Regions from separate parts of the Paenibacillus glycanilyticus genome, predicted to be linked through region 2. Evidence: riboswitches for the same ligand, from Rfam matches in the RefSeq annotation. Region 2 holds a riboswitch; each other region holds the start of a gene.
The links. Region 2 has a riboswitch for ZMP and ZTP ahead of ACR9FF_RS04560 (bifunctional 5,10-methylenetetrahydrofolate dehydrogenase/5,10-methenyltetrahydrofolate cyclohydrolase). Riboswitches for the same ligand answer to the same signal wherever they lie in the genome.
Positions count from the first base shown of each region.

Region 1 (7,280 bases), 280 kb from region 2:
CCGGCCTGCACCAACCCGATGTCATTCTCATGGATATCGAGATGGAATCCCAATATGCGGGTATTCAAGCAGCAAAATTAATCAACGAGAAATACCCGCATATGAAAATTATCGTCCTCACGGTTCACAAGGATGAGAATTTCATTTTTGCAGCTTTCCAAACCGGCATTACCGATTACTTATTGAAAAACGCAGCCGACATCGAGGTTCTGGACGCTGTCCGCGCGGCCTACATGAATGCCTCTCCCATCCGCCCGATGATTGCCGAGAAAATCCGCGAGGAATTTGCGCGTGTGAAACGAGCCGAGAACAGCCTGATCAATATTATTCAGATCATTTCCGATCTTACGCCAAGCGAGCTGCAGGTTCTAAGGCTGTTATGCGAGGGAAAGAAACGGAGGCAAATCGCGGAGGAACGCTGCGTCGAATATGAAACGATAAAGAAACAGATTAATTCCATTCTGCGAAAATTCCAAATGCCCGACTCGGCGATGGTCATTCAGACGATTAACGATCTTCGCATATTCGAGGTCATAAAGAAGCTCTAAAAAAAGCTGATGGCGGCTTACTAACCGTCATCAGCTTTGCTATTCTACAGGGCTTGCAGCTGCTTATAGCCCTCTGCGAAATTCTCGTAAGCCCACTTGATATGATCCTTGCTTTCGTATTTACGATAAGTGCATTCAATGGCCATGATGAGATCGAGATAGAAATCGTACAACACGCGTCTTCTCTGCTCGGACTCGGTTAAGCCGTTAATGCCGTACCCCTCGCAGAACGCGCCTAAAGTACTCTTCGCGAAGCGGCCGAAATAAAATTCGCTGAGCGGATCGCCCCAGAAGGCGCGCTCGAAGTCGATCAGCCCGGAGATTCTGCCTTCATGGACAAACACGTTACCATCCCACAAATCCCAATGGATAAGCGAAGCTTCCTTAACTACTCCCAACAGTTCTCTGTAGCGAAGCACTTCCTTCTCGATTTCCGTATAGGACACCGGCAGCTCGACGCCTGCATCCTTGCCGTCGGCCAGCACATCCGCCATCATACCCTCAAACGCTTCCGCCCAGTTATCCTTCCTGCGGCCCTCCGGTTGAAGCGACCCAAAGAAGCTGTTCTTATAGGCATTAATGGAACGGCTGTAGCCGCCAAGCTCGCGTGCGATGGCCTCCCGCTCCTCCAATGAGAGAGAGTCCCTTATTTTATTCATTGCCGTTCCTTCTACATACTCCATAAAAAAATACTCCGCCGGGATGATCGAACAAGCAGCATCGTACGCATAGACGCGCGGAACAGGAAGTCCTGGCGTGTCCGCGACGAGGCGCATGGCTTCTACTTCCGTCCGCATCATGTTCTTCTCGTAACGCATGACCAGCTTATCCGCGGAAGGCGCAATCTTCAGGACAGTCTTTCGTCCATCCCCCAGCACAATCGAGTAAGCCATGTTTGCCCAACCGTCCGTTAGCTCGCTAACCGAAATATAAGCCTGTCCAAAAGTCTCCCGTACGATCGTTTCGATCTCCTTGTCATTCAACCTGTACTTGTTCGCATTTTCCATTGCGCCTGACAACCTCCGGATCTTGGAATCGGGCTTAGCTTAGCGGTGAACCTTGTACACGCCCGCTTTGCTTAAGCGGCGAATAAGCTGTACTTCTTCGTCCGTCAACGGTGGAATATCCGCGGCAGAGATATTTTGCAGAAGCTGCTCGCGGGAGCTTGCACCCGGAATCGCCACAGCTACTGCCGGATGGCTGAGAGAATAACGGATCGCAAGCTGCGACAGGCTCCGTCCTTCCGATGTCAGCTGCTCCAATTGCCTGCGAAGCTCAAGAAGCTCATCGAGTTCATAGTCCAGCACGCCTTTGGACGGCTGGCGGTTTGCCGCAAGCGCGCCGCTTGCAACAGGCCCACGCGCGATCAGGCTTAGCCCCTTTTCTTCCAGCAACGGGAGCACCGTTTCCTCTGCCCGCCGGTCCACGATGCTATACTGATTCATAACGCTAACGATGGAAGACCGCGAAGCATACTCCCGAATGACATTCGGACGGATCGAGGAAATGCCGTATTCCCGGATTACGCCCTCCCGCTTCAATTGCTCGAACGCTTCGATCGTCTCGTCAATCGGATCCTCGATCGTCCCGCCGTGCAGCTGGTACAGATCGATGTAGTCCGTCCCCAGCCGTCTAAGGCTGTCTTTCACGGCGGATAAAATATAAGCCTTCGAAGGATCCCAAGCCCAGCCCTCCTGTCCGGCTATTCTCCGGTTGCCGACCTTGGTCGCCAGCACCACCTGCTCACGGCGTCCCCGGATGGCCTTGCCGACAAGCTCTTCGTTCCGGCCGCTGTCATACAGATCGGCTGTATCCAGCAGGGTTACTCCCCGCTCCAAGGCTTCATGAACAAGGGAAATGGCCTTTTCTTCATCCGTACCCAGCGACATGCAGCCAAGTCCAATCTCCCCTACGTATAATTCCGAACTGCCCAATTGATTTTTTCTCATAGCAGATTTGCTCCTTCCGTTATCCAGGTTAAAGTTTAAGCGCATTTACTTTCTTCTGCATCCTCCAGCAGCCATACCCCAATACGCCGAACAGGAGCAGATAAAGAACTGTCACCGGCAGGCCTATCGTCCACAACCTGTCGCCGCTGAAGAAGTTCCGCAGATTAACCATATTGGCAAGCATGATTACGAGGTTAACGAGCATCATTACGGCCATAACTCCTTGCAGTCTTTTGTACAGCTGAATCAAGGAGTCGCGGTCCGTATAGAGCCGAGGCTCCTCCCCGGGCTGCCATTCCCTGCGAAAATAATGCCAGAGCGAGCCGTAAGAGCTGACATATTCCCAGCCTGCGTCCTGATACAAATCAATATACTCCTGAAACTTGCTGCTTCCAAGTTTTTGCCCGGTCTGGTAATCCAGTCTGTACGTATACCGGACCGATTCATCCTTCGCGAAGAAGCTGCTTGCCATACTCGCCTTCTTGAAATGCATTCCGTCACGGGACATCTCGTTAAGCCATTGCTCTTCCTTCTCAAAGTTCCAGCTCATCGTCAGCCGGCGCCGCTTAATCAGCTTGTCGCTCATCCGCCTCACCCTTTCTTCGTAATCAGAGCTTGTCGCCCTACGTTCAGAAGCTCTTCCAGTCTTGCGATCTCCGCTTCGACTACCAGCATGCCGTTCTCCGTAATGGCATACATTTTGCGGCGCGAGTCCGCTCCCTCCGGAACGGGATATTGCTCAATCAGCCCTTTGCCCAGCAAGGTATTAAGCGCCGTATATAAAGTTCCTGCACCAAGCTTTACGCGCCCGCCGCTTCTCTTCTCGGTATCCTGCATAATGCCGTATCCATGTGATGGCTCCGTATAGAGAACGATCAGGATATAATAAAACGCCTCGGTAAGCGGCAGCATCTCTTTCATGTCTTATCATCCTTCCCACCACTCGAACTATATCGTCTGTCGATATATCTTATGCTTATATATTAAGTCTCGATATATCGACTGTCAATATATTTTATGGAAAATTTATCAAAACAAATCTCACAAAAAAGAACATGCCGAGAATCTCGACATGCTCTGATAGGTTTCTTTCATCATTGCCAAAGTGCATCAGGAATGCTCTTTTGGCACCCAATCGTATTCCATTAGTTTTGCGGTATGCAAGGCTCTCTCCTCGCCAAGAAGGCGGCTGATGACATAGAGTGACATGTCTATGCCGGCCGAAATGCCGGCGGACATGACGATTTTTCCGTTATCCACATATCTGGCGGTCTCGGAGATTTCGGCGGATGCCGGAGCGACCTGCCTTAACTCCTCGGTTGCAAGACGATTCGTCGTCAGCTTCAGCCCTTCCAGCACTCCCGCCTTCGCAAGGAGCAGCGCACCCGTGCAGACGGATAGCAGCAGCTCCGACTCGTCAGCGCATTTCCTGATCCAATCGGTCAGCACCTTGTTGTGCATTTCCTGACGGGAGCCCCAGCCGCCGGGAATAAGCACGATATCGGGCTTGGGACAGTCGTGAATGGTATAGGCCGGATTGACGCTCAGATTGCCTAAGGCCGTAACGGGACTGTTATTCTCCGCAACGGTGAACACATGGAAATCCTGCCCGCGATTGCTGCCCGTAATAAACACTTCAAACGGTCCCGTAAAGTCCAGCACTTCAACGTTGTCATAGATCAGAATAGCTACATTCCTTCTCTTCTGCATCCGCTTCATCCTCCCCAATAAAAAAGAGCATCGCCTCTCTTCACGAGAAACGATACTCTGCCCAGGCGTACGGCTCATGACATATGTGCTCCCTCGTGGTTCTCCACGTTTACGCCAGTTGCACATACCAGATATTTACTTTTATCATAAACCGGGCATATGCGCGGGGCAAGTTAAATTTTGCGGAAACAAATAAGGACATGCTGACGTCTATGTATCGGAATGTTCAAAGTAAAATTAAGGGCAGGAACAAAGGATAGGTGGCTATGAAGCTAAAAAGATGGCAGATAAGCACCGCATGTATACTGCTGATCTTCGTGATCGCCGGTGTATTGGAATATAAGGGCATCATTTGGCATAACAACCTGTTCGCGTCTAAATACAAGATTCGGGGAATCGATGTGTCCCACTATCAGGGCGAGATTGATTGGGGCAAGGTTGCCGGCAGCGGCAAATGGCGGTTCGTCTATATCAAGGCAACCGAAGGAAAGGATATGACGGATAAGGACTTCAAATCGAATTGGGAGCAAGCCAGAAGCCAAGGGATGAGGACCGGCGCTTATCATTTTTTCACGACGCAGAGCACCGGCGCCCAGCAGGCGGCGCATTTTATCGAAGAGGTACCCAATGAGTCCGCCAATCTCCCGCCTGTTATCGATATCGAGATTGCTCTTGATAAGGATGTCGCCCTCATTCAGCGGGAACTGACCATCCTCTCCAGCCATCTGGAGGAGCATTATAAGCAGAAGCCTATCTTGTATGTCACTTACGATACCTTTAATACCTATATAGCAGGCAGCTTCAAGGATTACGAAATCTGGATCAGGGATATCGTCAAGCATCCGCGTTTACGAGGTGACCGCAGCTGGTTATTCTGGCAATACAACAACCGGGGTCTTATCCCAGGCATCGACTCGTACGTCGATATTAACGTTTTTAACGGAGACTACGAGCAATTTAAGGCAAGGTTTGAGCGCTAAAAAATAGAAGCCGAAACTTCTTGGGAAGCATCGGCTGACGGATTACTTTTCGATTTTATAGGTAAACTTCCACTCGGCCGTATTCCCCGAATACCTGCCGCGGTTCTCCGTCACAACGACCTTCAACGCTTTATTGACGGTTTTTGTGATAGAAGATGCTTTTACCGTATCATTGGCTGAATTGCTATCGGGAATTTTATCCTGCTCTTCGGCATATGCCTTCAGCTTAATGCTGTCCGTCGATTTCAAGCTCAGGGTGATACTTTTGTTTTTTTGTACTTCCTTGCCGTTCACGTAAGCCTTAGTCAACCACTCGTTACCGACATGGTTATTCTCAACCAGCTCCACGCTGACAAGCGTTACTTTGAATTTGGTTGTTTTGTCCGAAGCCGAGACCGGTTGCATAAGCAGCGCAAAAACAGCAGTAACCGCCATAGCTACCTTCAAAAGCTTGCTCAATGCGAATGCCTCCCTCAAATTTTTCTACAGAGAAACTTCTCCGGGACGCATGTTTATCCTGCCTCTTTACTATTTTCGCAATAATTAGACTTATTGCTCCGAGGATAATGCCTCCTCGATGGCCAGTTCCAAATCGGCTGGCTGCGTCGTAGGTTCGAATCGGGCGATAACCTTACCTTCCCGGTTAACAAGGAACTTGGAGAAATTCCACTTTACGCCGTCGCCTTCATACAGGTCCGGATGATTCTGCTGGAGAAAATTCTTCATCCACAGCTCATCGGAATTACCCGCGTCAAAGCCCCCGAAAGGCGCCTGCTCCGTCAAATACTGAAAGAGCGGATGAACGGATTCACCGCGGATCTCTACCTTTTCAAACAGCGAGAAGGTTACTCCGGCATTACGCCGGCAATGCTCTTCCACCTCCGCATTGCTCCCGGGCTCTTTGCCGTTGAACTGATTGCACGGGAAACCCAGTATTTCGAAGCCGTGCATCCAATATTTTTCGTACAAATGCTGCAGGCCTTCGAACTGCTTGGAATAGCCGCATTGGCTTGCTGTGTTTACGATTAGAAGAACCCTGCCGTAAAAAGCAGACAGATGAATAGACTCCCCATTTATCTCATTAACCTGAATGTCATAGATGGACTTGTTCATCATTAATCCCTCTCCCCTTTTTTATATTTAATCCATCATATAACCAAGAAGCCTATTTGAATAATATATAAAAACAATAATCTTCATAGGCAATTTCAATAAAGTATATATTGGAAAAAAGGCTTATAAAAAGCCTTCTCTCTCCATGAACTTCACAGCTTCTTTCAGATAATCCGGTCGCGCATCAGCATAAAAAGCTTGGCGTGATTATCGCCGCCGCCCGCCACTGCTTTTTCCATAATATCCAGCGCTTGTGTGGCAGACAGCCATTGAACGGACATTCCGAGCTGTTCTTCGGCTTCCGTGAGAGCAGCCTCACCCGCGCCATGCCGCGCTTTTGCCAGATAACAATGCGAATGCTGCAGAAACCCGTTCCGATTCTTATGCTCCTCCACAAAACCAAGCCTGCAGATTACATCCGCTTCGCAACCGGTCTCCTCTTTTATTTCCCGTACAAAAGCATCCTCGGGGGACTCGCCTTCCTCCATTCCACCGCCGGGCAGCTTGTAGAGATCAAGCTCGGCCATATACATCATCGCAACTTGTCCATGATCGTTGAATAGCACTCCCCTTGCGGCATAACGCGAGACGATATCCAGATACGCCAGGTCGCCTCCTATAAGATCACTGTCGGTTATCTTTAGGTTTAGCATGATCCCTTATCTCCTTTTTAAACTTAATGGTTCAGGCAGCTGATTCCCTTCGTTTTTAAAGGCATTAAACTTCTTGACCAGGTCCAGGTAAGCCTGCTCCCGGTCTTCGCCAGTTCCCTTCATCTCCTGCCAATCCTTAACGCTTGCTTCCCACGGGATGCCCGCTCCTTTCCGGCAAATGTATTCGATCGGATAATCATCCACAGACCAGTTCTTTTCATGGTCACGCCTTTTTCTAAACACATATCGCGCTCCTTCAATCAGCAGTGCCATGCAGAGGCTGGGAATAAGACTATTAACGGCATTATCGGGATTAAAGTGCCTCGC
Region 1 is NZ_CP195155.1:724,877-732,156, reverse strand. It holds gene ACR9FF_RS03460 (response regulator transcription factor) at 1-548, shown strand, start outside; gene ACR9FF_RS03455 (phosphotransferase family protein) at 593-1,555, opposite strand; gene ACR9FF_RS03450 (aldo/keto reductase) at 1,595-2,497, opposite strand; gene ACR9FF_RS03445 (DUF2812 domain-containing protein) at 2,526-3,083, opposite strand; gene ACR9FF_RS03440 (PadR family transcriptional regulator) at 3,089-3,418, opposite strand; gene ACR9FF_RS03435 (DJ-1/PfpI family protein) at 3,608-4,207, opposite strand; ZMP/ZTP riboswitch at 4,260-4,339, opposite strand; gene ACR9FF_RS03430 (glycoside hydrolase family 25 protein) at 4,474-5,187, shown strand; gene ACR9FF_RS03425 (hypothetical protein) at 5,230-5,646, opposite strand; gene ACR9FF_RS03420 (glutathione peroxidase) at 5,737-6,300, opposite strand; gene ACR9FF_RS03415 (NUDIX hydrolase) at 6,465-6,953, opposite strand; gene ACR9FF_RS03410 (hypothetical protein) at 6,960-7,196, opposite strand.
Region 1: linked by a shared signal. The riboswitch ahead of ACR9FF_RS03435 (DJ-1/PfpI family protein) and the one ahead of ACR9FF_RS04560 (bifunctional 5,10-methylenetetrahydrofolate dehydrogenase/5,10-methenyltetrahydrofolate cyclohydrolase) in region 2 are both predicted to bind ZMP and ZTP.

Region 2 (7,280 bases):
ACGCTTCCTCCGCCCGGCGTAGGACTAGCGCTGCCGGCTTGCTCCAGAAAATGACGGATGGAATCATCCCACGAAATCGTTGCAGTCATCTATTTGTCCTCCCCGAGTTGAAGGTCAATAGCCTTCAGCAGATTTTCGTACAGGATAGCCGTCGTTAACGTTCCGACCCCGCCAGGTACGGGGGATACCGCCGCTGCGCTTAATTGAACGCCGATTGCAACATCGCCAATCATTTTACCCTCCGGCGTTTCATTGATTCCGGCATCTATAATGACGAGGTTGGGATGAACCATCTCCTGCGTAACCACGCTTGGGCGGCCAACCGCGACAAAGGCGATTTCGGCATGGCCCAGATGGGAAGCGATATTCGGCGTGCGCGAATGACAGACGGTTACGGTGGCGTTCTCGCGCTGAAGCATATGGAACAGCGGCAGCCCGACGGTCTGGCCGCGTCCCACGAGCGTTACGTTCTTGCCTTCAAGCGTATAACCGTAATGCTTCAGGAGACGAATGCAGGATTGGGGGGTAGCCGGATAGAGACCGGTGTCACCCGTTACCGTAGCAAGCTTGTTATCAGGCGTAACTCCGTCCACGTCTTTCAACGGGGAGATCGCCCTCTCAATGGTGCTTGCCGACAGATGCCGGGGCAGGGGCAGCTCCAGCATAATGCCATGAACGGTTGGATCATTGTTCAATCGGTTAACAAGCTGAAGGAGCTCTTCTTCCGCAACTCCTCCCGGGAACGCGTGGAGAGTAAAAGCTACGCCTAGCTTCTCGGCGATTTTTTGCTTGGCCCCGGCATAATAAGCGGATGCGGGATCTCCTTCGACCAGAATGGTCGCCATATGAGGCTGAACCCCAATCTGCTTCCATTTTTCGACCTTCGTTCTTATTCCTTCGTATACTTGATCTGCTGCTTCCTTCGCTTTCAAGAGCTTCGTCATTCCAATCCCTCCATGCCGTTTTGTTCATGAACGAAAAAAAGTACCTGCGGAAGGCTCGCGAAAAACGCGAGTCTGTCCTCAGATACTTTTCCCAGGCGAACGGAACGTCCAAGCTGCATGCTCCCCCGTGGTTGATTCCACTTTTTTCGCCAGTCGCATACAACGTTATTTTTCTTACTGTATCAAAAGTTTGAAGGAAAGAAAAGTCGGATACCTGTTCTTTTTGTAAGGGCTGAAACAAATTTCACTTGAAAATATTTCAAAAATGAACATATGAAAAAGCAGGATGGTTTACTGCTAAAAAATTAATATTACGATGACAATTGTCGAAATTAACGGTGCTATAATGCAGGTGAGGTAAGGCTAACTCGTTTTTTGGGGATTTTTATAGAATTTTGCGGAAAGGAGTCTATTCTCTTGCAAGTCATAAATAGGAATCAAATAGCCGCGATCCGATAGCTTTTGGCGGGGCGCACGGACCACGGCTTCTGAAGAAACCGGCTTATCGGCGGTTTATTTGCCGTTGATAAGCAAGCCTATTTATTTTATCACAGCTTGGCCTACCTCTGTTAGAAGACTTATTTCCAATATGAATTCATTGAACGGAGGCTTTTAAGTGGGTTATTCGGCGTTAAAAAATAAACGCGTATTCGGCATCGTTTTATCCGTTATGATGCTTCTCACGCTGCTGCAGCCGGGCAGTCTTTTGCCTATGGCATCCGCAGCTTCGGCGGTGACGCTTGCGAAATGGGACGGGACGGGCACGGGTGCAAATGCAGCCGTGGACCTTCCGGCGAACCAAAGCGTTACGCTTGATGTCAACAAAGACAAGAAACTGACGACAACCGCACCAACAGTGGGATTCTCCAACGATAAATCTACTCCTGCCATGTCCGTTGTTAGCGGCAGCGGATGGACGGTAGGGGGATTCTGGCAGACTTCCCTCGTTACGACTGGTTATACGAATCTGAAGGTATCTTCGGTTCAGCGGGGTTCAGCGACAGGGCCAAGAGACTTCCAGCTTCAATATAGCCTAGACGGAGCAGCCTGGAATGATGTTGCAGGCGGTACCGTAAAAGTTCAAAACGATTGGACGACAGGCGTACTGAGCAATGTAGCGTTGCCTTCCCAAGCGGACAATCAGCCGATGGTCTATTTGAGATGGACGCTCGTTGACAATATCTCCGTCCGTGCGGGTACGGGTACATACTCCGCTACGGAAGCTTTCGGGAGCGGAGGCACGAGTCAGATCGAAAACATCGTTGTAGCCGGCGATTCGTCTGACGGTTCCGGCGGCGACGGTGGCGACGGCAGCAATGGCGGCGTACAAGCAACGACGCCTCCGGTCGTTAACAAAATTACGTTCGTGGACGATTACGCGACGCTAAACGGCGATATCGGAGCGGTACCGGCAAATGCGGAAGTGAAAGCTTACGATGCCGACAATACGCCGCTCGGCAATACGACCGCTAACTCGGACGGTTCGTTTGCTCTGACGATCAGCAATCCGACTCATGCGGGAACGGTGACGGTAACCGCTACGGAGACGGGCAAAGAAGAGAGTGCGAAGGTGAACGTATCGGTCGGACAAACTGCCGCGCCGAATGCAGCCAAGATCACTTATTCGAGCTACTCGACCGTGTCGGGAACAGCTTCCGCCGTAGCTGGCGGTTCAGCCGTTACGATCTATTTGGCGGATGGCACAACTCCGGCGGGTTCGACAACAGCCGAAGCGGACGGTTCGTTTACGGCAAGCCTTTCCAATGCGGACGGCAATGCGAAAATTTACGTGACCGCCAAAGCGGCGAACAAGCTGGTCAGCGCTAAAACCGGCGTTGATTTTGCGATTGTGAATCCGAATAAAGCGAATCCGGGCGATGTTGTCTTCAGCATGCTGAACGTAAGCGGAACGGCAAACGGGGTTTACAAAAATAAATTTTTCGAGCTGTACAACCGTACGGACCACGATATCAGCCTGAAAGGCTGGGTTATCGATTATACGGCATTGACTAATCCCGCAGCGACGGGAAAAGGGACTGCCCTTACCGGAACAATCAAGGCCCATGGTTACTACCTCGTGTCCGGGGCAGTCAACACGAGCGGGGCGTCCGCCTTGCCCGTGGCAGCCGACGATACCGGGTCGCTTGGACCTAATGCAGGCTCCTCCGGCGGCGGCATTATCATTCTGACGCAAGCCGCGACAGCGACTTCCGATCCGAACAACGAGAATATCGTTGATATGGTTGCTTACGGCAGCGCATCTTCCTTCTTTGACGGAAAAACGTTCTTATGGGGAGCTCCGTTTATCGCATCGGATATTGCGAGCGGCGTGATGGTCCGCAAAACCGAGATTGGTTCAGACCCGCGTGCGGCTGTAGGCATGCATAACGGTGCGTACTTCACGAAGGATCCATCCAAGGATTTCGTGACCTTCGTGCCGAAAGCGGCAGCGTCGCCATCCGAAATCATCGTGAAGAACGCCTCTTATAGAGAAGCGCCCGCAGCAGCAAATATTACATTTGACGGTGCTGCATCGGTAACCGGTACGGCGGATGCGGCCGTGGCGAATTCGACAGTGAAGGCTTATGCCTATGTTGACGGCGCGTTCACGGCGGTTGGTCAGGCGACTGCCGGAGTTAACGGTTCGTTTGCCATGACCATCCAGAACTCGACCGGCATTCAATCGGTTTACCTCACGCATGCGTATGCGAATGCGGAAAGCCCGTATACGCGCATCGACGCGTCGTCCTACGCGAAACCGGCAATCGCGGCTATTAGCGACGTACGTGCTTCGGATGCAAAAGGCATGACGCAGCAGGCTGGTTATACGGCAACCGTCGAAGGTGTCGTTACGACCGCGAACGGTGTGCTAGGCACCGAGCCAACTAATTTTTACGTGCAGGACGCTACCGGCGGTCTTAATGTCATTGCCGGCGCGGTACCAGGCGTATCCATTGTACCGGGACATAAAGTGAAAGTGACCGGTTCGATCGTGTTTACGGCCGGTATGCTTCAGCTTCTGGCTTCCTCGATCGAAGACGAAGGCGATCAAGGCTTGCCGGCGGCAACAAAGGTTGAGCTTGCGAAAGCATCATTGGCAGCTACTATGGAGCCAATTGAAGGCACGCTTGCGGCCATCAAAGGCAAAGTTACGAATACGGCAGCATCAGGAGCGGATACAGACGTAACGCTCACCGATGATGCGAACAATACGTTTATCGTCAGAGTGACGGCAGGCTCGGGCATTGACATGTCGGGCAATACCATTGAACTGAACGAAACGTATACCTTCACCGGCATTATCGGGCAAGCGGACCGGGTATCTCCGTATGACAGCGGCTACCGCTTGATGCCGCGCGGTGCTTCGGACGTCAAGGGCGAGCTTCAATTCAGCCATACGCCGCTTGAGAAAGCCTACACTGGCGTGGACGTCAGCTTTGAAGCCTTGGCGAAGTTCGCCGATTCCGTAACGCTTTATTATAAAGGGGCGGAAAGCGAAAATTACCGTTCCGTTCAACTAAGCGCTGCGGACAAGGTGCATTACAACGGCCATATCCCGCAAGCGGATGTTCCTGCAACGGGCAAGCTTTTCTATTACATCGAAGCGATATCCGGAGAAGTTAAGGCAGGTTCCGGCAGCAGCGCGGAGCCAATCGTTATCGACATCGTTGAAGATAAAGACGGCCCTGTCATTACAAGCTTATCGCCAGCGGAAGGGGATAAGCTCGAAACGCAGCATCCGGCCATTTCCGCATCGTATAACGATCCAAGCGGCATTGATTATACGAAAGCCACGCTGAAAATCGACGGCGTTGACTACACGCAGCGCGCAGCATTTTCGGCAACGCAAGCAACGCTTACGCTGACTACGGACGATGATTTGGCTGTTGGCGACCACACGATTCAGTTGATTATCCAGGATACTCTTGGCAACGTAACCGATAAATCGTGGACGTTTACGATCGAAGAGCGTTTTTCCGGAGGCAACCATTACTACGGCACAACGCATAACCATACGAATATTTCGCATGACGCGCACGGCGACCCTCAGACCGCGCTTGATCAGGCTAAATATTACGGCTATGACTATTTCGCCTTTTCCGACCATTCTCATGATATCGACGCTGCCATTCGCGGAACGGCGGAAGACGCAGCTTCCCATGGCGGCATGCCTGAGCGCAAGGGCGGCGAGAGCTGGGCATTGACCAAGTCGCTCGCCAAATCGAATACGGTTGACGGACAATTCGTCGTGTTCCCGGCATTCGAAATGACGTCGACCACTTGGGGCCACTCCAACGTATTCGGCACGGACAATTTCATCGACCGGATTGAAGACGGCGGCCAGTATCAGGATCTGGATAAGTATTACTCTTGGGTAATGACTTACGATGACATCGTTGCCCAATTCAACCATCCGAACGCGCCTACGGGCTCGTTCAACAGCTTCCTGCCTTACAACAAGCAGGTAGACAAGCTGTTCACCTTGTTCGAAGTCGGCAACGGCTCCGGCAACTATTCTTACGTCAATCTTGAAAACCTGTACTATAAAGCACTTGATATCGGCTGGCATGTCGCGCCAACTTTCGGTGAAGACAACCATGATGCGACATGGGGCCAGACAAAAAGACGTACCGTCATTGTCGCGAAAGATTTGACGACGGATTCGCTTATGGATGCGATGCGCAACATGCGCGTCTACATGACCGAGGATCCAAACGCGAAATTGGATGCAACGGCTAACGGCTGGTACATGGGTTCTACCGTCGACAGCAAGACCCTCAATTTTAATATTACGGGCAGCGATAACGTACTCGAGAGCAAATCCGACCCGCGTTACAGCTATATCGCGACTCCATCCAACGATAACGTGGCGAAGGTTGAACTGATTACGAACGGCGGCGTAATAGCGGCAACGTATACGCCAACGTCGAATGAGACTTCGTTCAACTGGAAGCCAACCGTAACGGTTGCGGGCGGGCAGCAATGGTTTGTCGTTCGCGTGACGCAAGCTGACGGTGACCGCATTTACTCTGCGCCGTTCTGGTCCGAGGAAGAAGCGGTTGCTGTGAAGGTGGGCACCGTTGTGGCTGCGGAAGGCGCCATCATTGGCGGCAATGCGGCAACGCTGAACGCTTCAATCAGTAACCAAGGTACGGAAACCATTAACGGGATGACGGTCTCGTACTACTACGATCAACAAGACAGCGGTCATTTGATTGGTCAGACGACAATTGATTCCTTGGCTAGCGGCAAATCGACGACGTCGAGCGTCATTTGGAGCAATCCGATGGCCGGCAATCATGACATCATCGTTGTTCTGACAACGGCTGACGCAACGCTGAACGAGTACCATCAATCCTTCTCCATTAAAGCGCCGCTCGGCAAAAAAATTCTGATCGACGCTTCGAAGAACAACGAGAATACGACAAAGGATACCGGCAGCTATAAAGACAACCTGAAGTCGTTTACGAATCAGATGAGACTTCAAGGCTATACCGTTGCCGAGAATACGGCGTCGACGATTACCGATTCCGCTCTAAACGGCGCGGCGGTGCTGTATATTTCCCATCCGGCTGCTGCTTACAGCGCGGATGAAATCACCGCTGTTAAAAACTTCGTCAATAACGGAGGCTCGGTCTGGCTGGCGGATAAGAGCAACTATGGCGCTACCAACCAGAATCTGAATCCGCTTCTTGAAGGCATCGGCTCCACGATTGTGTTGAATAACGACGAAGTGGTTGACGAGACAAAGGACGGCAACTTCTGGTCAACGCCGCTTACTTCGAACTATTCGGTCCGCTTGCATCCGAAGCCGATCAGCAACTATTTGACGGATTTCGTATCGACCATCGAGTATTACAGCGGATCCAGCTTAGCGAAGAACAGCGGCGGTCCGGTCAAAGCGGAATTGAAGGACAGCGATACGGTAACGGTTCTCGCAAGAGGCAACGAGTCCACGTTCCAGCTTGCGTCGCAGATCAAGAGCGATACGTACTCGTATAATGTATCGTCTTCCCCGGCTCCCGCAGACTTGACGGGCGGCTCGGCGATTCCGGTCATCGCGTCGGAAACGGTTGGTGCCGGAAGAATTATCGTGTCGGGCATGAACATTTTCAACGATAAACAGATGGATGAAAGCTATAACGCAAAGGGCAATAACGAATTCGCGCTTAATGCCATCAACTGGCTTGCGCATCGCGAGACGGTTGTAAGCTCGATTGCGGAAGCACGCGCATTGCCGGTCGGCACGGATGTTGTCGTACAGGGCACCGTAACCTCCGATTCGGAAGTATTCTTCGACGCCTTCTACCTGCAGGACGCAACCGGCGGTATTAT
Region 2 is NZ_CP195155.1:1,007,330-1,014,609, forward strand. It holds gene ACR9FF_RS04555 (cyclodeaminase/cyclohydrolase family protein) at 1-89, opposite strand, end outside; gene ACR9FF_RS04560 (bifunctional 5,10-methylenetetrahydrofolate dehydrogenase/5,10-methenyltetrahydrofolate cyclohydrolase) at 90-944, opposite strand; ZMP/ZTP riboswitch at 1,027-1,111, opposite strand; gene ACR9FF_RS04565 (S-layer homology domain-containing protein) at 1,561-7,280, shown strand, end outside.

Region 3 (7,280 bases), 1.5 Mb from region 2:
ATCATAGGCCGCATATATCCCTCAATCCGTGCCGAGCTTTAATTACTTCGCTTCGTAGTATCCGCGGTTGTAATCAATGTCGCCTTTGTAGTCGATAAAGATGCCTTTGAATCCAGGCTTAATCATATAAACTGTGCTGTAGTAGTAGATCGGCATAATCGCGCGAGTACCAACTACAAGCGATTCAGCTTTGGACATTGCTTCCATACGTTTAGCTTGATCGTCAGTGCTGTAAGCTTCTTTGATCAGAGCATCGTACTCTTTGTTAGCAAAGCCAGTGTTGTTGTTGCCGGATTTCGACGAGAACAGGTCGATAAACGTCATTGGATCATCGTAGTCAGCACCCCAACCGCCGCGCGCCACATCGTAGTTCAGGTGGTTACGGTTGTCGAGGAATACGCCCCATTCTTGCTTGCTAACTTCGGTTTTGATGCCGAGGTTTTTGCTCCACATTTCAGCAATTGCTTCAGCAACCGCTTGGTGCAGTTCGTTTGTGTTGTAAGTCACTTTAACCGTAGGCATCGCCGTCAGGCCTTCTTCTTTCAGACCTTCAGCAAGCAGTTTTTTCGCTTCTTCAACGTCTTCTTTGAAGTAGTTGTCCGGATGCTCCGTACGGTAGTCTTCTTTCTCGCCTTTGATACCTGGAGGAACGATACCGTAAGCAGGCTTTTGCTCACCTTTTGTTACGTTGTCAACGATATCTTGACGGCTGATTGCCATCGAGAGCGCTTGACGGATTTTTTCGTTATCGTAAGGCTTTTGCGTTGTATTGAACAGGTAGTAGTAGATCGATGCGCTGCCTTGGATTTTGAACTCATCCGGATTGTTTTGCTTCAATGTCGGGAATTGTTCGTTAGGGATCAAGCCAGTAGGCATACCCGCATAATCCAGTTCGCCTGTTTGGTACATGCTCAGCTCTGTATTCGAGTCGTTAACTTCAGAGAAGACAACCTTGGAGAGCTTGATATCGTCTTTTGCATAGTAGTTGTCGTTCTTAGCGATCGTAATGGAGTTGTTCTTTTTCCACTCGCTCATTTTGAACGGACCGTTGGATACCAGAGTCGAAACGTCAGTTGCCCATTGCTCGTTTTCTTTAACCGATTTGTGAACCGGATAGAAAACAGTGAAGGACATCAGACCAAGGAAATAAGGAGTTGGCGAGTTCAGCTCTACTTGCAGCGTGTGGTCGTCAACCGCTTTAACACCTACATCGTCAGCCGTTACGCCGTCAGCGGCAGTGTTGTAAGCTTCCGCATTCTTAATGTAGTACAGCTGGTAAGCATAAGCAGATGCTGCTGGCTTCAGGTTAGGATCGAGGGCACGCTTCCATGCGTATTCGAAGTCACCTGCAGTTACCGGGTCACCGTTGCTCCATTTCGCGTCATCGCGAATGGTGAACGTGTAAGTCTTGCCGTCGTCGGAGATTTTCCACTCTTTAGCGACAGCTGGTTCAACTTCGCCCTTCTCGTTCTTACGAGTCAGACCTTCAAACAAACCGTTTACAACAGTTGCGGACACTTGGTCTTGTACCTGAGCCGGGTCAAGGGACGGCGGTTCAGTTGCAAGGTTCATGCGGAACACAGAGCCTTCGCTGCTTCCGGACTCTTGCTTAGGTGTACAGCCGACAGCTACGAGAGCCAGTGCAAGCAGTACGGAAATCATGGTAAAGCCATACTTCTTCTTCGACATTTTACTTCCTCCCCTGGATCTTCTCCTCTTGCTTGCTATTGTAATAATTTGACATTACATAATTAAACAATGCGAGAAATAATACGAAACATTGAATAATTATCAATGAACATATGTTCAATCGCCCTGTTTTACAAATGTTCAGACCAAATTAGTACAAAAGTAATGTTAATTAATATACCATAAACAAATATACATAATTTATATTGATTTGTCACGCCCCAGAAATTACATTTCTGAAATTGTCGAATTTTGACGAGATATGTAGTTTCGTGGAACCCGCTTATATATCATGCTGCATTCGCTTTAACTTAATTCATAACACCAAGGCGAAACGGCTATCGCGCTCCGAATGCTCCCCTTTCAAATCATAGAGAACGATTAAACAACGAACAATTCCATTACTTCTATATCTGAGTAGCGAATTGACTATATCTAAATAAAAAAGAGGCCGTTCCCAAGCGGTCGATTGGACCTTTGGGAACAGCCTCTTTTGCAAAGATAGCTATTAGTATTTCATGTTCGGGTAAAGCGGGAATTGAGCAGTCAGGTCGCGGACCATGCCGGTTGCTTTCGCCAATACCGCTTCGTCTTTCGGGCTCTTCAGCGTCATTGCGATAATTTCGCCGATTGTTTTCATGGCTTTCTCGTCCATGCCGCGGGAAGTGGCAGCCGGAGTGCCAAGACGGATACCGCTTGTTACAAACGGGCTTGTTGGATCGAATGGAATCGCATTTTTATTCGCCGTAATGCCGATCGAGTCAAGAACGTGCTCAGCGTCGCGGCCCGTGATGTTCAGGCTGCGCGTGTCAATCAGCATCAAGTGGTTGTCAGTACCGCCGGAAACGATGTTGATGCCTTCCGCAATCAGCGTCTCGGACAATACTTTTGCGTTGTTGACTACTTTTTGCGCGTATTCTTTGAAGGATGGTTGAAGCGCTTCGCCGAATGCTACCGCTTTTGCTGCGATAATGTGCATCAGAGGACCGCCTTGCGAACCAGGGAATACCGCTTTATCGATTGCCGCTGCCCAAGGTTGACGGCAAAGAATCATGCCGCCGCGAGGACCGCGGAGCGTTTTGTGAGTTGTTGTTGTAACAAAGTGCGCATGAGGCACTGGGTTCGGATGCAGACCTGCCGCAACAAGACCCGCGATATGAGCCATATCCACCATGAACAATGCGCCTACGTCTTGAGCGATTTGGCCAAGCTTCTCGAAATCGATGGTGCGCGGGTATGCGCTCGCGCCGGCAACGATCAGACGAGGACGGTGTTTGAAGGCCGCTTTGCGAACTTCTTCATAGTTGATTGTAAACGTATCTTCTTCTACGCCGTAAGCAACGAAGTTGTACAGAAGACCGGATGCGTTAACCGGGCTGCCGTGCGTCAAGTGACCGCCGTGTGCCAGGTTCATGCCAAGAACCGTGTCGCCTGGTTTGAGGACGGCAAGGTATACCGCCATGTTCGCTTGCGCGCCGGAGTGAGGCTGAACGTTCGCATGCTCGGCGCCAAAAATTTCTTTCGCGCGTTCGCGTGCGATGTCTTCCACAATGTCCACATGCTCGCAGCCGCCGTAGAAACGTTTGCCAGGGTAGCCTTCTGCATATTTATTCGTCAGGACCGAACCCATAGCTTCCAGAACCGCTTCGCTTACGATGTTCTCGGATGCGATCAGTTCGATGTTGTCGCGTTGGCGCTGCAGCTCAAGGCCCATTGCCTTTAATACTTCAGGATCTTGGTTACGTAAGTTTTCCATTGTGAAAAGCCTCCTAAATATAATTAGTCGCAAGTTCCTGACGTCTGCTCTGACGCCAGGCCGCTGTCTTCCAAGGTGTATACCGCGCGTGCTCCGCCAATCAGCTTAGGCCGCGAAAAAGCCATCGTAACATGGGCTGCGCCAATCGACCGGATGGACGGTCTGACCGGAACGGCAACCCGGCGCAGGTGCATGCCGATAAAGGTATCGCCGATATCGATGCCCGCATGCGCCTGAACCGTCTCAACCAGACAAGCGTTAGGCAGATGCCGGAAAGCGTAAGCGGCCATTGAACCGCCTGCCTTCGGAACGGGTACGGCCGCAACCTCGTCCAGCCCGTATTTGTCCGCCGCCTCGCGGGGGAGGACAAGCGCCCGGTTCAAATGCTCGCAGCATTGATATACCGGATAAAAGCCCACGTCCTTCCGGACCGCTTCAATGCCTGCATAGATCTGGGCGGCCGTCTCGACCGTTCCCGAAGTTCCGATCTTATGGCCAAGCACCTCGCTTGTGCTGGTGCCGACAACCAGCAGCTGGCCGGCTCTCAGTCCTCCTGCTACAACAAGTTCCCTTACAATAGTCTCCACATCGGCTGCAATAGTAATGGTTTCCTTTTGATTGTTCATTGTACATACCTCCTATGAATACAAAGAATGATCACACGAATCGCTTAAGGATTAATTACACCGATGGCCAGTTAATTAAGCGGTTAATGATAATTCTTGCTTCGAAAGCATGGACCTAAGGATGAACCGTATACTGCTGCTCGATTTCCTTCACTTTCCGGACACGCCCAACGTGGCGATCGCCGCCAGAGAACGGCGTTTCCAACCAGATGCGGACAATTTCCTGCGCAAGACCAGGGCCGATAATACGCTCGCCCATCGCAAGCACGTTTGTATCGTTATGCTCGCGGGTGGCTTGTGCCGAAAACATATCATGCACCAGCGCGCAGCGGATACCCGGAACTTTGTTCGCCGCGATTGACATGCCGATACCCGTGCCGCAAATCAGAATGCCGCGGTCAGCCTGACCGCCGGCCACTCTGTCTGCCACAGGCAGCGCATAATCGGGATAATCCACCGACTGGCTGCAGTCGCAGCCCAAGTCTTCAATTTCATGACCAAGCGATAAAAGAAACGGAACAATTTCATCTTTCAGACGGTAACCCGCATGATCTGCACCAATTGCAATTTTCAACGCAAAACCCTCCTGCTAGTTGTCGAATCATACGGACTTATTATACCTAAAATCCTCAAAAAGACGAAAAAAGAGCATGACATGCTATCACTAGCATGCTGCTCTTTGCCCAGGCGACCGGCCGTATGTTCCGATGCTCCACCGTGGTTACCCACTTCCGTCGCCAGTTACATCGGAAACCGTCTTTGTTACCTTCATGATAGCTTATTCAACCGTGAAAATCAATCAAATATACGCATAAATCGGGCCTAATTCCGGCATGGAATATCATCCCTTTTGAAGCATTTGAAGGAGGGACTTCAGGCTCTCTTCGATTTCCTTGGCGCAGCTTTCGTACATGCCAAGCGTTCCGCCGAACGGATCGGCAATATCGAAGCTTGGGATCCGGCGCTCCAGCTCCAGAAGACGGGAACGTTCCGCAGTCGACAGCTGCTGGCCCAGCGCCTGCTTCATATGCATCTCCGTATACAGGCGTTCGAGCTCTTCAATGTCTGCCTGAACGGCCGTATCCTGGTTAACGTATTCCTTGAGCGTATAAGCTTTATCCACGGCTTCAGGGAAATAGTTGAGCAAGCCGCGTTTGTGTCCGGCTGTCATCGTCAGAATGAGATCCGCCCATGCAACGGCTTCTCCGCTTAACGCGCGCGACGAGCCGCGGTGCTCGACCGATTTGCCCCGCAGCGTTGTTGCCGCATGCGACGAGATCGGCAGTCCGTCAATGGTAGATACTCCGGCGGAACGAACCTCCAGCGATATCCCCTTCTGCTCCGCCATCGTCCTCAGCATGGCTTCCGCCATCGGCGAGCGGCAGGTATTGCCGGTACAAACAAACAAGATGCGCGTCATGCTGCATTCCCCTTTCTGGTATGGCTGATTCCATTGATGTATTAAAATATAAATAAAAGACCGAAAATGAGCAAGATCGTCCCGCCAAGCGCCTCCCCGTAGCCGCCCAGATTTTCGCTGACCCGGCGCCCAAGCAGCAGTCCCAGTACGGACATTAACCCGCCGAAAAACCCAAACAATAACACCGTCAGCAAAATATCGGCCTCGAACATGCCGAGTGTCACGCCAACGGAGAAGGAGTCGATACTGACGCTGAACGCAAACAAAAACGTTCCGATCGAGGAACGGTAGTCCATCGTCTGGACCGATTCCCCTTTGAGCGAGCTGTAAATCATGTGCCCGCCAAGCAAAAGCAGCAGCACGCCCGCAGCCATCGTGGCAACATGGCCAAGCAGTCCGCTGACAAAATGTCCGGCATATATGCCGCCAAGAGGCATCAGCACATGGAATAACGCGATAATGCTGCTTAACCGGAGCACGTCGCGCAGGCGAATCCCCTTCAGCCCGATTCCGATTCCTAACGAAAAAGCATCCATGCCAAGCGCAACCGCCATAATGATCAGTGTCGCGAATTGTCCGGCATGCAAAGTTGCATCAGTCACGCTATCGCCCCCATGTCCACATCCATTCTTAACCAAGATATGCGGACAAGGGGACAAACATACTACTCTATACGCGGACGATTTGATGCCCCGCCGCTTTCGCCAGACGATTCATCAGAGCAAGTCCGATCCCTTCCTCGGAGCAGCCTTCCGCCCATATGCGCTGCACGCCTTCCGAGTCGAATTGGCGGAGTGCCGCATACAGGTTATGCGCCGCCTGCTCCGGATGCAGCTCGCTGCCGTAACTGAGGATCAGGTCGGCATCATACGCGGCTGCTCTTTCGTCGAAAGTGAGAACACCGGTCTTCACGGGCGTTGTTTTGGCATGATTGAGTTGCTCCTGAATATAACGGACCGCATTCGCCGGTTCGCCCAACACGATCCGAAGATCGCCTTTCGGCGCATAATGCGTATATTTCATGCCCGGCGAGCGCGGCGCCTCCGTCACATCCGGATTCGCTGCCGCTGGAGCATCGATTACCGCCTCCGGAACAGCGCTCTGCAGCTGCTCGGCCGTAATCCCTCCGGGACGGAGAATACGGATGGTATTCGAATCCGGCAGCTCAATAACGGTTGATTCCAGTCCGACGCCCGTCGCGCCTCCGTCTACGATGCCGCTGATTTTTCCTTCCAGATCCTCCAGCACATGCGCTGCAAGCGTTGGGCTGGGCCGGCCGGAGCGGTTCGCGCTGGGAGCGGCTACCGGACAGCCGGATTGCCGAATGAGGGCCAGCGCGGCCGGATGATCCGGCATCCGGATGCCGACGGTCGCGAGCCCTGCCGTAACAAGCGGAGATACCGCGCCTGTGCGTACCGGCAGCACGATCGTAAGCGGGCCAGGCCAGAACTCTTTCATTAGCCGGGTCGCAAGCTCCGGATAAGGAAGCGCAAGCTCCGCCAGCTGATTTTCATCCGCGATATGCACGATAAGAGGATTATCCGACGGTCGGCCTTTTGCCTTGAATATGCCTTCAACCGCCTTTGTGTTCCGGGCATCCGCACCTAGGCCGTATACCGTTTCGGTCGGAAAGGCAACCAGCTCTCCTTCCCGCAGCAGCGCCGCCGCTTCCTCCAATTGTCCGGCCATCGCATCGGCAGGAGCAGCCTCCGCAACCCGCCAAACCTTCGTTGTTGTCATCTCTATCCTTCAATCCCTGCTATTCGAAAGTAATCGTTCGTCGTCTAAC
Region 3 is NZ_CP195155.1:6,300,088-6,307,367, forward strand. It holds gene ACR9FF_RS28420 (peptide ABC transporter substrate-binding protein) at 43-1,689, opposite strand; gene glyA (serine hydroxymethyltransferase) at 2,198-3,445, opposite strand; gene ACR9FF_RS28430 (TIGR01440 family protein) at 3,469-4,071, opposite strand; gene rpiB (ribose 5-phosphate isomerase B) at 4,187-4,645, opposite strand; ZMP/ZTP riboswitch at 4,746-4,826, opposite strand; gene ACR9FF_RS28440 (low molecular weight protein arginine phosphatase) at 4,913-5,491, opposite strand; gene ACR9FF_RS28445 (manganese efflux pump MntP) at 5,533-6,045, opposite strand; gene ACR9FF_RS28450 (L-threonylcarbamoyladenylate synthase) at 6,161-7,231, opposite strand.
Region 3: linked by a shared signal. The riboswitch ahead of rpiB (ribose 5-phosphate isomerase B) and the one ahead of ACR9FF_RS04560 (bifunctional 5,10-methylenetetrahydrofolate dehydrogenase/5,10-methenyltetrahydrofolate cyclohydrolase) in region 2 are both predicted to bind ZMP and ZTP.